Linked DNA regions of Dinghuibacter silviterrae. Each later gene encodes a partner of the first gene's protein in a complex. Links are inferred from orthologs where the notes say so. Each region holds a gene or a part of one and is shown in the gene's direction. Other genes may lie near its edges.

Evidence for each region.
Region 2: EDB95_RS02030 (region 1) and scpB share a complex: the UniProt entries of both Bacillus subtilis proteins name them as parts of the cohesin-like complex. The link is inferred for Dinghuibacter silviterrae from one-to-one orthologs.
Region 3: the proteins of EDB95_RS02030 (region 1) and smc are in contact, whole or in part, in a crystal structure (PDB 3ZGX), measured with the Bacillus subtilis proteins. The link is inferred for Dinghuibacter silviterrae from one-to-one orthologs.

Annotation. Positions count from the first base shown.
Region 1 is NZ_SODV01000001.1:461,813-465,555, reverse strand. Bases 375-3,293 are described here. They hold EDB95_RS02030 (segregation and condensation protein A), read left to right. Parts: upstream 375-1,405; coding sequence 1,406-2,182; downstream 2,183-3,293. Other genes in these bases: dxs (1-deoxy-D-xylulose-5-phosphate synthase), read right to left, coding at 2,189-3,293; EDB95_RS02035 (DUF3078 domain-containing protein), read left to right, coding at 446-1,378; mscL (large conductance mechanosensitive channel protein MscL), read left to right, coding at 375-440. In the rest of the region: more of mscL, read left to right, coding at 1-374; more of dxs, read right to left, coding at 3,294-3,743. UniProt on the Bacillus subtilis protein: Participates in chromosomal partition during cell division. May act via the formation of a condensin-like complex containing Smc and ScpB that pull DNA away from mid-cell into both cell halves.
Region 2 is NZ_SODV01000001.1:158,675-161,991, reverse strand. What follows is about bases 1-2,905. They hold scpB (SMC-Scp complex subunit ScpB), read left to right. Parts: upstream 1-1,045; coding sequence 1,046-1,765; downstream 1,766-2,905. Other genes in these bases: lysA (diaminopimelate decarboxylase), read left to right, coding at 1,784-2,905; atpG (ATP synthase F1 subunit gamma), read left to right, coding at 157-1,038; EDB95_RS00775 (MFS transporter), read left to right, coding at 1-109. Also shown: more of lysA, read left to right, coding at 2,906-3,007; EDB95_RS00755 (thioredoxin family protein), read left to right, coding at 3,009-3,317. UniProt on the Bacillus subtilis protein: Participates in chromosomal partition during cell division. May act via the formation of a condensin-like complex containing Smc and ScpA that pull DNA away from mid-cell into both cell halves.
Region 3 is NZ_SODV01000002.1:1,669,995-1,674,436, forward strand. The notes cover bases 1-4,030. They hold smc (chromosome segregation protein SMC), read left to right. Parts: upstream 1-305; coding sequence 306-3,830; downstream 3,831-4,030. Other genes in these bases: EDB95_RS23995 (ORF6N domain-containing protein), read right to left, coding at 3,843-4,030. In the rest of the region: more of EDB95_RS23995, read right to left, coding at 4,031-4,367. UniProt on the Bacillus subtilis protein: Required for chromosome condensation and partitioning.

The DNA of each region.
Region 1 (3,743 bases):
TCATCAAAGACTTTAAAGAGTTTGCCTTAAAGGGAAATGTCATCGACCTCGCCGTCGGTGTGATCATCGGCGCCGCGTTCAAGACGATTGTGGACTCGGTGGTGAATGACCTGATCATGCCGCCGGTTGGACTTGCCATTGGGAATAAGGATTTCAGCAACTATTACCTGCCCCTGAAACAGAGCGTACGGGACGCCGTGGCGAAAGATCCCAGCCTGACGCTTGCCGAAGCGCGCAAAATAGGCCCCGTATTTGCATGGGGAGATTTCGTGACTGTTTGTCTCAACTTCCTGATCCTCGCCTTTATAATTTTCATGATGGTAAGGGGCATCGCGGCGTTACAAAGGAAGCAGGCAGAGGCACCTGCGGCCCCGGCAGGACCTTCCAGCACCGACCAGTTGCTGATGGAAATCCGGGACGAATTAAAAAACAAACAATAGGCATAATGACCTTTCGTACACTTTGGTTAAGTATCCTGATCGCGTTTGCCACAGGGGTAAACGGCCAAAATTCCATTAAAGATATCCAATCGGCCTCCGGCCAGACGTTTTCCGGTAAACCCGACAGCCTGCGACAGGGCTGGACCGTGGGTGCGTTGCTGGGGCTTACTTTTGCGCAGGCCAGCAGCAGCAACTGGGCCGCGGGCGCCCAGGATTTTACGATGTCGTTGAACACGGCGGACAATTTCTGGGCCTTTTACAAAAAGGGACGGGTCAGTTGGGACAATACACTGACCGCCAATTATGGATTCACGAACACGACCGACCTTGGCCTGCAAAAAAGCAGCGACCTGTTCGACCTTCTGAGCCGTTACGGCTACCAGCTCGACAGCGGCAAGTGGTTTATATCCGCCATGTTCGACTTCCGTTCCCAATTCACCAACGGCTACAACTACTATAAGAACCAGCAAGGCAAGGATTCCAACCAGTTGATTTCACAGTTTATGGCGCCGGCGTACATCCTGCTTAGCCCGGGTGTGCAGTACAAGCCAAAGGATTGGTTTTCTCTGTTTTTGTCGCCGGTGTCCGCTCGTTGGATCGTGTCGACCAACAAGACCCTGGCGCCCAGCTTTGGGATCGATACCGGCAAGTCGGTACTTTTCCAGTTTGGGGCATTTGCCAGCGCTATCTTTAACAAGTCCATCGCCAAGAATGTCGTCTATACCGCACGCCTGGACCTGTATTCCAACTACCTGAAGAATTTTGGGGACATAGACGTCTATTCCACGAACCAGATCGCAATGAAGGTCAACAAGGTGCTGACGGCGACCTACAACCTGAACATCATCTACGACGACAATGCCAGGCGACCGAACGGGACGCTTTGGGGGACGCAGTTCCAGTCGATCCTGGGGATTGGGCTCGCCGTGAAGTTGTAGACGGCCTAAATTTCCGTACTTTCGGGGATGGCCAACACAGAAAGCTACCAGATAAAACTTCCCCAGTTCGAGGGACCCTTCGACCTGTTGCTGTTTTTTATCGAACGGGACGAACTGGACATTTACAATATTCCGATCACCAGGATCATCAACGACTTCCTGGACTTTATCCATACCCAGGAATCGTTGAATATCGAGCTTTCCAGCGAGTTCATCCTTTTTGTTTCCACGCTCATGCGGATCAAGGCGAAGATGTTGTTGCCGCGCAAGGAGCTGAATGCCGAAGGCCAGGAGATCGATCCCCGCCAGGAACTGGTCGACAAAATTCTGGAATACAAGCGATTTAAGGAAGCGTCGGCACAATTGGCGGAAATGGAAGCCCTGCGGATGCTGATGATCAAACGGGGCAACCTGGCCAAAGAGTTGGGTGCCATCGGTGAAGACGCCGGGGAAGGGACGGAGATACAGACCATCACCATGTTCAAGCTGATGAAGGTGTTTGAAAAGGTGATGCAACGGGTGTATGACCGGAACAACAAACCTGTCCATACCGTGGTCCCCTACAATTACACCATGGAGGACAGCCGGAAGGGGTTGCTGGAGCTGGCCGGCCGGGAAAAGACATTGTCGTTCGAACGAATCTTCGAGGATGCCCAGGACCGCATCCAGGCGATCTTCCTGTTCCTCTCGATGCTGGAACTGGTGCAGTTGAAGCACTTATCCATCCTTGTGGGGGAAGGCCGCAATAATTTCATCATTGAATGGAATGAAGAGCAACCGGAGCCAGAGCCTGACGGCGTCTAGGCGTGCTTATTTTTTCTCCCATCCTTTAGTGCTCACGACTTCGATCGACATCATGGAGCGGACGGCTTCCTTGATGGCCTCGGCGTCATAAGCACATTCGTGCTGTAGCTCCGCGGGTTTGCCGTGCTCGACGATGCGGTCGGGAATGCCAAGGATCCGTACGTCGGCCTTGTATCCGTTTTCCGCCATGAATTCGAGGATGGCACTGCCAAAGCCTCCTTTCACCGTACCGTCTTCAACGGTGACAATCTTCTTGTATTTCCGGAAGACCTCGTGCAGGAGTTCCTCGTCGAGGGGCTTGACAAAACGGAGGTCGTAGTGCCCTGGTTGGAGACCTTCGGCTTTCAAGTCGCGGATGGCGGCCGCGGCAAAGTTACCGGGGTGCCCAATGGACAGGATGGCGAGTTCCTGGCCATCCCGCAGCTTCCGGCCCTTGCCGATTTCGATGGCCTGGAAGGGGGTCTTCCATTCCGGCATGACACCTTCGCCCCTGGGATACCGGATGACGAATGGTTGGGTCGTGCTGTCGAGCTGAGCCGTGTACATGAGGTTGCGCAGCTCCTGTTCGTTCATGGGCGCGCTGATGATCATGTTGGGGATACAGCGGAAGTAGGCGATGTCGTAAGCCCCGTGATGGGTGGGGCCGTCTTCTCCGACAAGACCGGCGCGGTCCAGGCAAAGCACGACCGGGAGCTTTTGAATGGCGATGTCGTGCACCACCTGGTCGTAAGCCCTTTGCATAAAGGACGAGTAGATGTTGCAGAACACACGAAGCCCCTGAGTGGCCAGGCCGGCGCTTAAGGTGGCGGCGTGTTGTTCGCAGATGCCCACGTCGAAAGCGCGGTTGGGCATCTTTTCCATCATAAATTTCAGGGAGCTGCCGCTGGGCATAGCGGGTGTAATACCCATGATGGCCGGATTGGCCTCAGCGAGCTCGATCAGGGTATGGCCAAATACGTCCTGGTATTTGGGGGGCTGCGGGGTGGGGAAATGTTTTTTATGGATCTCCCCGGTTACCTTATCGAACAAACCGGGCGCGTGCCACTTGGTCTGGTCCTTTTCGGCCAGGGCGTAGCCTTTGCCCTTTACAGTGAGGATGTGGAGCAGCTTCGGCCCCGGGATGCTGCGCATATCCTGGAGGACGTCTACCAGCTTGGTGATGTTGTGACCGTCTATGGGTCCGAAATACCGGAGCTTCAGGGATTCAAAAAGGTTGCTGCTTTTGCTGACCAGCCCCTTGACGCTTTGTTCCAGTTTCGCGGCCATTTCCCTTGTAAAGTGCTTGCCCACGGGCAGTTTGCCGAGAAGTTTCCAGACGTCGTCCCGGACGCGGTTGTACGCCGGTGATGTTGAAATGTCGGTCAGGTATTCCTTGAGCGCACCGACGTTGGGATCGATGCTCATGCAATTGTCGTTGAGGATGATCAACACATTGGAATCGGCCACGCCGGCGTGGTTCAGGGCTTCGAAGGCCATACCTGCGGTCATGGCGCCATCTCCGATGACGGCCACCACCTGGCGGTCGCGTTCCCCTTTGTATTTGGCGGCCATGGCCATACCG
Region 2 (3,317 bases), 300 kb from region 1 along the record:
TTGTCTGTCGGGGCTGGGGCTGATCTCCGTGGCGGCGGTGGCCGTCCTGTTGGAATCGTTCGGGAACGGACCCGTGGCGAGAATATCCCGGGGAAGAGCCGTTTTGTAGGTATTTCCCCTGTTTTCGCTTACCTTTGCCCCCAATTTTTACCAGTTATGAGTGGTCAGTTAAAAGAAGTACGCCTCCGCATCAAATCCATCCAGGGAACCCAGCAGATCACCAAGGCATTGAAAATGGTGAGCGCCGCCAAGCTGCGCCGCGCCCAGGACGCCATCCTCCAGATGCGTCCCTACGCCCAGAAGCTGCAGGAAGTGCTGGCCAATATCGTGAGCAACACGGATGGAGATCTGGGGCTGAACCTGGCGACCCAACGGCCGGTAGAACGCGTATTGTACATTGTCATCACATCCGACCGCGGTACCTGCGGGAGCTATAACTCGAACGTGATCAAATTGGCCCGCCAGTCCATGCAACAGAAATACCCGGCTGCCTTAGCCGCCGGAAAGGTCACGGTCTGGGGTATTGGTAAAAAAGGCTTTGAATATTTCGAGCGCAACCGGTTCAAGGTGAGCGCCTCCTACAAAGACATTTTCCTGCACCTGTCCTTCGAGCAGGTCCAACAGGCCGCCCAGGCGGCCATGAAGGCCTTCCTGGACAAGGAATTCGACGCCGTGGAGATCGTCTATAGCGAATTCCGCAACGCTGCCACCCAGGTCTTCAAGGTGGAGCCTTTCCTCCCCATCGCCAAGGTGGAGAGCAAGGCCGGCGCCAAAAAGGCGGACTTTATTTTCGACCCTTCCAAAGAAGCGCTCGTGGCCGAGCTCATGCCGAAGATCCTCAATACCCAGTTGTTCAAGGCCGTCCTGGACGCCAATGCTTCGGAGCACGGGGCCAGGATGACCGCCATGGACAAGGCCACCGAAAATGCCAACGAGCTCTTGCGCAACCTCAAGATTTCGTACAACCGGGCCCGCCAGGCGGCCATTACCACCGAACTTACCGAGATCGTCAGCGGGGCAGCCGCCTTACAAGGCTGATGCAATTATGGAGCTAAGCCAGATCATTCCCCATATCGAAGTGTTGATCTTTGCGAGCGACAAACCGTTGACCAATGCCGAATTGCTCGACCTGGTCAACAACGCCCTTGGCTTTATCGAAGACCGGGCGGTGCCCGAACAGGTCGAGGCGGCGCTGGAAGCCATCCGCGAGAAATACGCTTCGGAGTTTTATCCCTTCGAGGTCCGGGAAAGCGGCGGTGGCTGGCAGTTCCTGACCAAAAAGGAATACCACAAAACGGTGGCGCTCCTGGTCGGGGACAAGTTCCTCAAACGGTTGAGCGCCGCGGCCCTGGAGACACTGGCCATCATCGCCTATAAACAGCCCATCACCAAAGGAGAGATCGAATCGATCCGCGGTGTCAACAGCGACTATTCCGTGCAGAAGCTCCTGGAGAAGGAGCTGATCGTCATCTCCGGCAGGAATGAGGAGTTGCCGGGTAAACCCCTGGTGTATTCGACCTCGCGGACCTTTATGGACTATTTCGGGTTGAATTCGGCCGCGGAGCTGCCTACGATCAAGGAGGTCCTTTTGGAGCAACCGGTGTTGCCCTTTGTCGTGACGAATGACCATCCTGTTGAGACCGATCGCCTGGAGGAGGAAGACCGGTTGTCGGTGAGCGCCAGCGGCGACCTCGTGGCGGGCGCAAAGGGCGACGAGCCCGAACAGACCACTGAAGAAGAACAACAACCAGATCCCGAGTCCTGACTGACAAATTTTTTCCCAATGACCAACGAACAACTGATCCATATTGCCCGTGAATACGGGACCCCTGTATATATATACGACGCCGATAAAATTGCCATCCAATATGGCAAGCTGCAACGTGCTTTTTCGGCTTGCAGCGCGCGCTTTTTCTACGCCTGTAAGGCCCTGACCAATATCAATGTACTTCGGTATATGCGCGCTTTGGGCGCCGGGCTGGATTGCGTCAGCATCAACGAAGTGAAGCTGGGTCTCCTGGCCGGTTTCGAGCCCGGGAACATCCTGTTCACGCCCAATTGCGTGGACCTGGAAGAGATCGTCCAGGCCAAGGAACTGGGCGTGCTGCTGAACATCGACAACATCTCCATCCTGGAGCAGTTTGGCAATAAGTTCGGGGGTTCTTACCCGGTGTGTATCCGGCTCAATCCCCACATCATGGCAGGTGGGAACTATAAGATCTCCACGGGTCACGTGGACAGCAAGTTCGGGATTTCCATCCACCAGATCCGGCACATCGAGCGGATCGTCAAGACGTTCAAGATCCACGTCAACGGGCTGCACATGCATACCGGCAGTGAAATCAAAGACGTGAACGTTTTTCTCCAGGGGTTGGAGGTCATGTTCGAAGAGGCCCGTCACTTCGACCGGCTGGAATTTATCGACCTGGGCAGCGGGTTTAAGGTGCCCTACCAGGAAGGCGAGCCGGAAACCGACGTGGACACGCTGGGTAAAAAAGTATGCGCGGCCTTTGCCGCCTTTTCAAAAGAATATGGCCGTTCCCTGGAAGTCTGGTTCGAGCCGGGCAAATACCTGGTCAGCGAGTCCGGATACCTGGTGGTCAAGGCAAACGTGATCAAGCAAACCACGGCCACTGTCTTCGTGGGGGTGAATTCCGGGTTTAACCACCTGATTCGTCCCATGTTCTACGATGCCTATCACCGGATAGAAAACCTGTCCAACCCCGGTGGCGCGGAACGCATATATACCGTGGTCGGTCATATCTGTGAAACGGATACCTTTGCCTGGGACCGCAAGCTCAACGAGGTGCGGGAGGGCGACCTCCTGGTCTTCTATAATGCCGGGGCCTACGGGTTCGAGATGTCCTCGAACTTCAACTCCCGTCTGCGGCCGGCGGAGGTGATGGTGGAAAAGGGTGAGGCCCGGCTGATCCGGAAGCGGGATGTGTTCGAGGACCTGTTGAGGGGTCAGGTGTATGAGGCGCCGCAACTCAGTGCAACCGAATGATATGAAAAGATATGTATTGCTGGCCTGTGTGCTGGGTGTCTTCGGAGCGCTTCAGGCCCAGGACCTGAGCACCTTCCACGCCTATCACCCGGAGGAGGATGCTGCCGCCGGTCTTCAACGGGCGGTGAAGTCGGCGTCGGCGGCCCACAAGAATGTCTTTGTCGAGATCGGTGGCAACTGGTGTGTATGGTGCGCCCGTTTTGCAGAACTGAGCGGCACCGATCACCAGATCGATTCCGCGCTCAACACGGATTTCGTCGTCCTTCATGTCAATTTTTCCAAAGAAAATATGAACCTGCCGTTGATGGCG
Region 3 (4,442 bases), on another replicon or contig:
TTATACAAAGCGACGGCGGCGGCCAGTCCCTTATCCTCGACGGGTGCCAGGACGCTCCGGACGGAATCGATATTATAAAGAGACGTCGGTGTCAGGGAAACAGCCCCGTTCTCCTTATGCCCGCAGGCAGCAAGGACAACGACGAGGCAAACGATGGTGGGAAAACGGGTCGGCATGCTGAAATATAGGTATTATTACTCAGCCCATTACATATATGGCTGATTTTTTGTTGAAAACTAGTGCATAACAACCCCGGGCACCCCTTTCGGAAAAATTATATTTGCTGTTCGCTAAATGGTCAGACTGTGCGTTTAAAGACCCTCGAAATAAAAGGATTTAAGAGCTTCGCCGATAAGACGGTGTTGCATTTTGACGAAGGCATTACCGGGGTCATCGGCCCGAACGGTTGTGGCAAAAGCAATATCGTCGACTCCATAAGATGGGTGATCGGGGAGCACAAAATGAGTTCCCTCCGTTCGGAGAACCTCGAAAGCCTTGTATTCAACGGCTCCCGGACCCGTTCGTCCAGCGGCCTGGCCGAGGTGTCCCTGACCTTCGAGAACACCAAGAACCTCCTCCCCACCGAATTCAACACGGTGACGGTCACCCGCAAGTTTTATAAAAGCGGGGAAAGCGAATACCGCCTCAACGACGTGTCCTGCCGTTTGAAGGACATCCACAACCTGTTTATGGACACGGGTGTGTCTACCGACTCCTACGCCATCATCGAGCTCGGGATGGTTGACGACATCATAAAGGACAAAGACAACAGCCGCCGGCGCATGCTCGAACAGGCCGCCGGTATTTCCATCTATAAAACGCGCAAAAAAGAGGCCCGTCAAAAGCTCGATGCCACCGAGCAAGACCTCGCGCGGATCGAAGACCTGCTCTTCGAAATCAACAATCAGCTCAAAACCCTGGAAAGCCAGGCCAAAAAAGCCGAAAAGTATTTCGAAGCCAAAAAGGAATACCGCACCCTCTCCATCGAGCTCGCCAAGGCCTCCCTGGAAGGGTTTAACCTCACCTATAAGGACCTCCACGACCAACAGGAAACGGAGACCGACCGCCGCATCCAACTGGAAGCCGCCATCGCCCTTGAAGAAGCCACGGTCGAACAGGAGAAGGTGGGTTTTGTGGAAAAGGAACGCGCCCTCCAGTCCCTGCAACACCAATACAACGATTTGGTCCAGGAGCTGCGCACCAAGGAGAACGAAAAGAACCTCGCCTCCCAGCGGCTCCACTACCTCAAGGAACGTGAACTCAATACCCGTGATTTCCTCGATAAATCATTAAGCCAGCTCAAGGGCCTCGAAGAAAGCATCGGCTTCTCCGGCCAGCAGGTCACCGAGGAACAGGAGCGCCTCGAAGAAAGCCGCGACCGTCTCGACGACCTCAAAGCAGGCGTGGAGGACAAGCGCTACATCTTTGACGACAAACGCACCGCCACCGACCTCCTTCGCAAGGAGAACCAGGCCCTCCAGCGCCAACAGTTCGACGCCGAGAAAAACGTCGCCGTCGCCGATACCTCCATCCTCAACCTGCAGCGCGGCGTCCACCAGCTTCGGGACGAACAGGCCCAGAGCCGCGACCAGATCACGCGCTTCGAACAGGAAAAGGTCGCCAAGGAAGCCGAACTCGCCGCCAAAAAGACCGAGCTCGAAAACCTCCAGGCCCAACACGAACACGCCAAGGCCCAGATCCTCCAAACCCAGGAACGCGTCGAACAACTGCGTCTCCAGCTCGCCGATGAAGGCCGCAAGCTCGACGCCCGCCGCAACGAACACGACCTCCTGAAAAGCCTCATCGACAACATGGAGGGCTACCCCGAAAGCGTCAAGTTCCTCCACAACAACAAGGGCTGGAACCACGAGGCGCCCATCCTTTCGGACATCATTTATGTGAAGGAAGAATACCGCGCCGCCGTCGAGAATGTGCTCGAACCTTACCTCAACTATTACGTGGTGAACAACCTCGCTGAAGGGCTGCAGGCCGTTCACCTCCTCGACGATAACAAGAAAGGCAAGGCTAACTTCTTCCTGCTCGACCAGTTCGGTGACGCCGCTTCCACCGCCCCGCACCAACCCTCCGGGACGCTGCCGTCTCTGGATGTCGTCGAAGTCGACCCCCGGTATAGCACGCTTGTGCACCACCTTTTGGGCAACGTCTTCATCGCCGAAACCGAAGACGCCCTCTACCACAGCAACGGCGCCGTCGTCCTCGAAAAGACCGGTAAATACGTCAAGGGCCACTACAGCCTCACCGGCGGCAGCGTAGGCCTTTTCGAAGGCAAAAAAATCGGTCGCGCCAAAAACCTCGAAAAACTCGCCGGGCAGATCGACGCCCAGGAACGCGTCGTGTCCGGCATCAAGGAACAGATACAGGCCCGTCACCAGGAAGTCGCCCACTACACCGGCCAGCTCAGGGAACAGGCCATCCGCCAGACCCAGCAGGAGATCAACCAGCTCACCAACCAGGCCTACGCCCTGCAAAACAAGCTCGAAAACCTCCACAGCCAGGAAGCCGCGGGCGCCCGCCGTCTCGAAGACCTGGAAGACAACCTCCAGCGCACCAACGACAACGTCAGCGACCAACGCGACCTCCTCGAACGCCTCAATGCCCAGCTCGAAGAACTCTCTTTACGCATGCAAGGCGCCGAGGAAGCTTATGCACGGGCCGAGCAGGAATATAATTTTTCCCAGGCCCAATACAACGAAGCCAACCTCCACCTCACCCGTCAGCAAAGCAAGGTCACTGCGCTAAAACAAGAGCTCGATTTCAAAAACAACCAGCTCCGCGACCTCCAGGGGCAGGTCGAGCAAAACAACGCCCACCTCGCCGACACCACCCGCCAGATCGAGGAATCCGGGGACGCCCTCCAGGACTCCCACGAAAGCCTCGTCGACCTCATGCGCCGGAAAGAAGAAGCCGAACACCAGGTTAACACCTCCGAGCAAGCCTACTACAACCTCCGCAACAGCCTCGCCGAAAAAGAAAGCGAGCTCCGCCATAAACAAAAGTCAAAGGAACAAGTCGACTTCCTCCTCGGCCAGCTAAAAGACAAGGTTTCCGAGCTCAAGCTCCAGCTCGCCGGCATCAAGGAACGCCTCAGCGTCGAATTCCGCGTCGACCTCGACGCCATCATCGACGAAGAGCGCGAAACCGACACCTCCGTCGAAGACCTCACCGCCGCCGCCGAACGCCTCAAAAAGCGTATGGAAAATATGGGCGAGGTCAACCCCACCGCCATCGAAGCCTTCCAGGAAATGAAAAAACGGTACGAGTTCATCCTGGAGCAAAAGAACGACCTCGTTACCGCCAAAGACTCCCTCCTCCAAACCATCCAGGAAGTCGAGTCCACCGCCAACCAGAAGTTCCTCGACACCTTCAACGCCGTCCGCGAGAACTTCCAGCGCGTCTTCAAAGCCCTCTTCACCGAAGAAGACACCGCCGACATCATCCTCGAAAACCCCGAGAACCTCGCCGAAACCACCATAGACATCATCGCCAAGCCCAAAGGCAAACGTCCGTCTTCCATCACCCAGCTCAGCGGCGGTGAAAAGACCCTGACCTCCACCGCCCTGCTCTTCGCGATCTACCTCATCAAGCCCGCGCCCTTCTGTATCCTCGACGAAGTCGACGCCCCTCTCGACGACGCCAACGTCGGCAAGTTCACCCAGATGATCCGCAAATTCAGCGAGAACTCCCAATTCATCATCATCACCCACAACAAAACCACCATGTCCACCGTCGACGTCATTTACGGGGTCACCATGCAGGAGCCGGGCGTGAGTAAGCTCGTGCCGGTGGATTTCAGGACGTTGAGTAACTAGCGCGCCCTCGCGCTACGCCTTAAACCCGATCATCTGCCGCGCCGGCCGCGCCGGGTTCAGCAATTCCTTCAGATACCTGAAGATCTCCTCAATCTCAGCATCGTGTCCCGTTACCCGGCGATCCAACTGCTCCAGCTTTAGCAGGATTTCTTGATTGCTGACCCACATTTCCCGCATACGGGTGAAGACACGGATGATCTGGATGTTCACTTTGATGGCTCGTTCGCTGTTTAGGATGCAGGACAACATGGTTACGCCCTGTTCTGTAAATGCCAGTGGCATATACCTCCTGCCACCCCAACTTGAGGTAACAATTTGTGACCTCAAGTTGGCGAACTCATCTTTTGTCAGCTCAAACATAAAATCGGTGGGGAAGCGTTTGAGGTTTCGCCGTACAGCTTGTTTGAGCGCTTTCGTCTCTACACCGTAAAGAATAGCCAGGTCGTAATCGATCATAACCTTCTGTCCTCTAATTACATAAATGCTGCTCATGACAGTTTCGTCCGTTACCGCGGCCGATTGTGTTTCCTTTTCCATACCTCAAAATTGGAAAAGTTGCCCCTACCAAACATCAAATGTGCACAAAATATTTTTATTATCACTATATGTTTC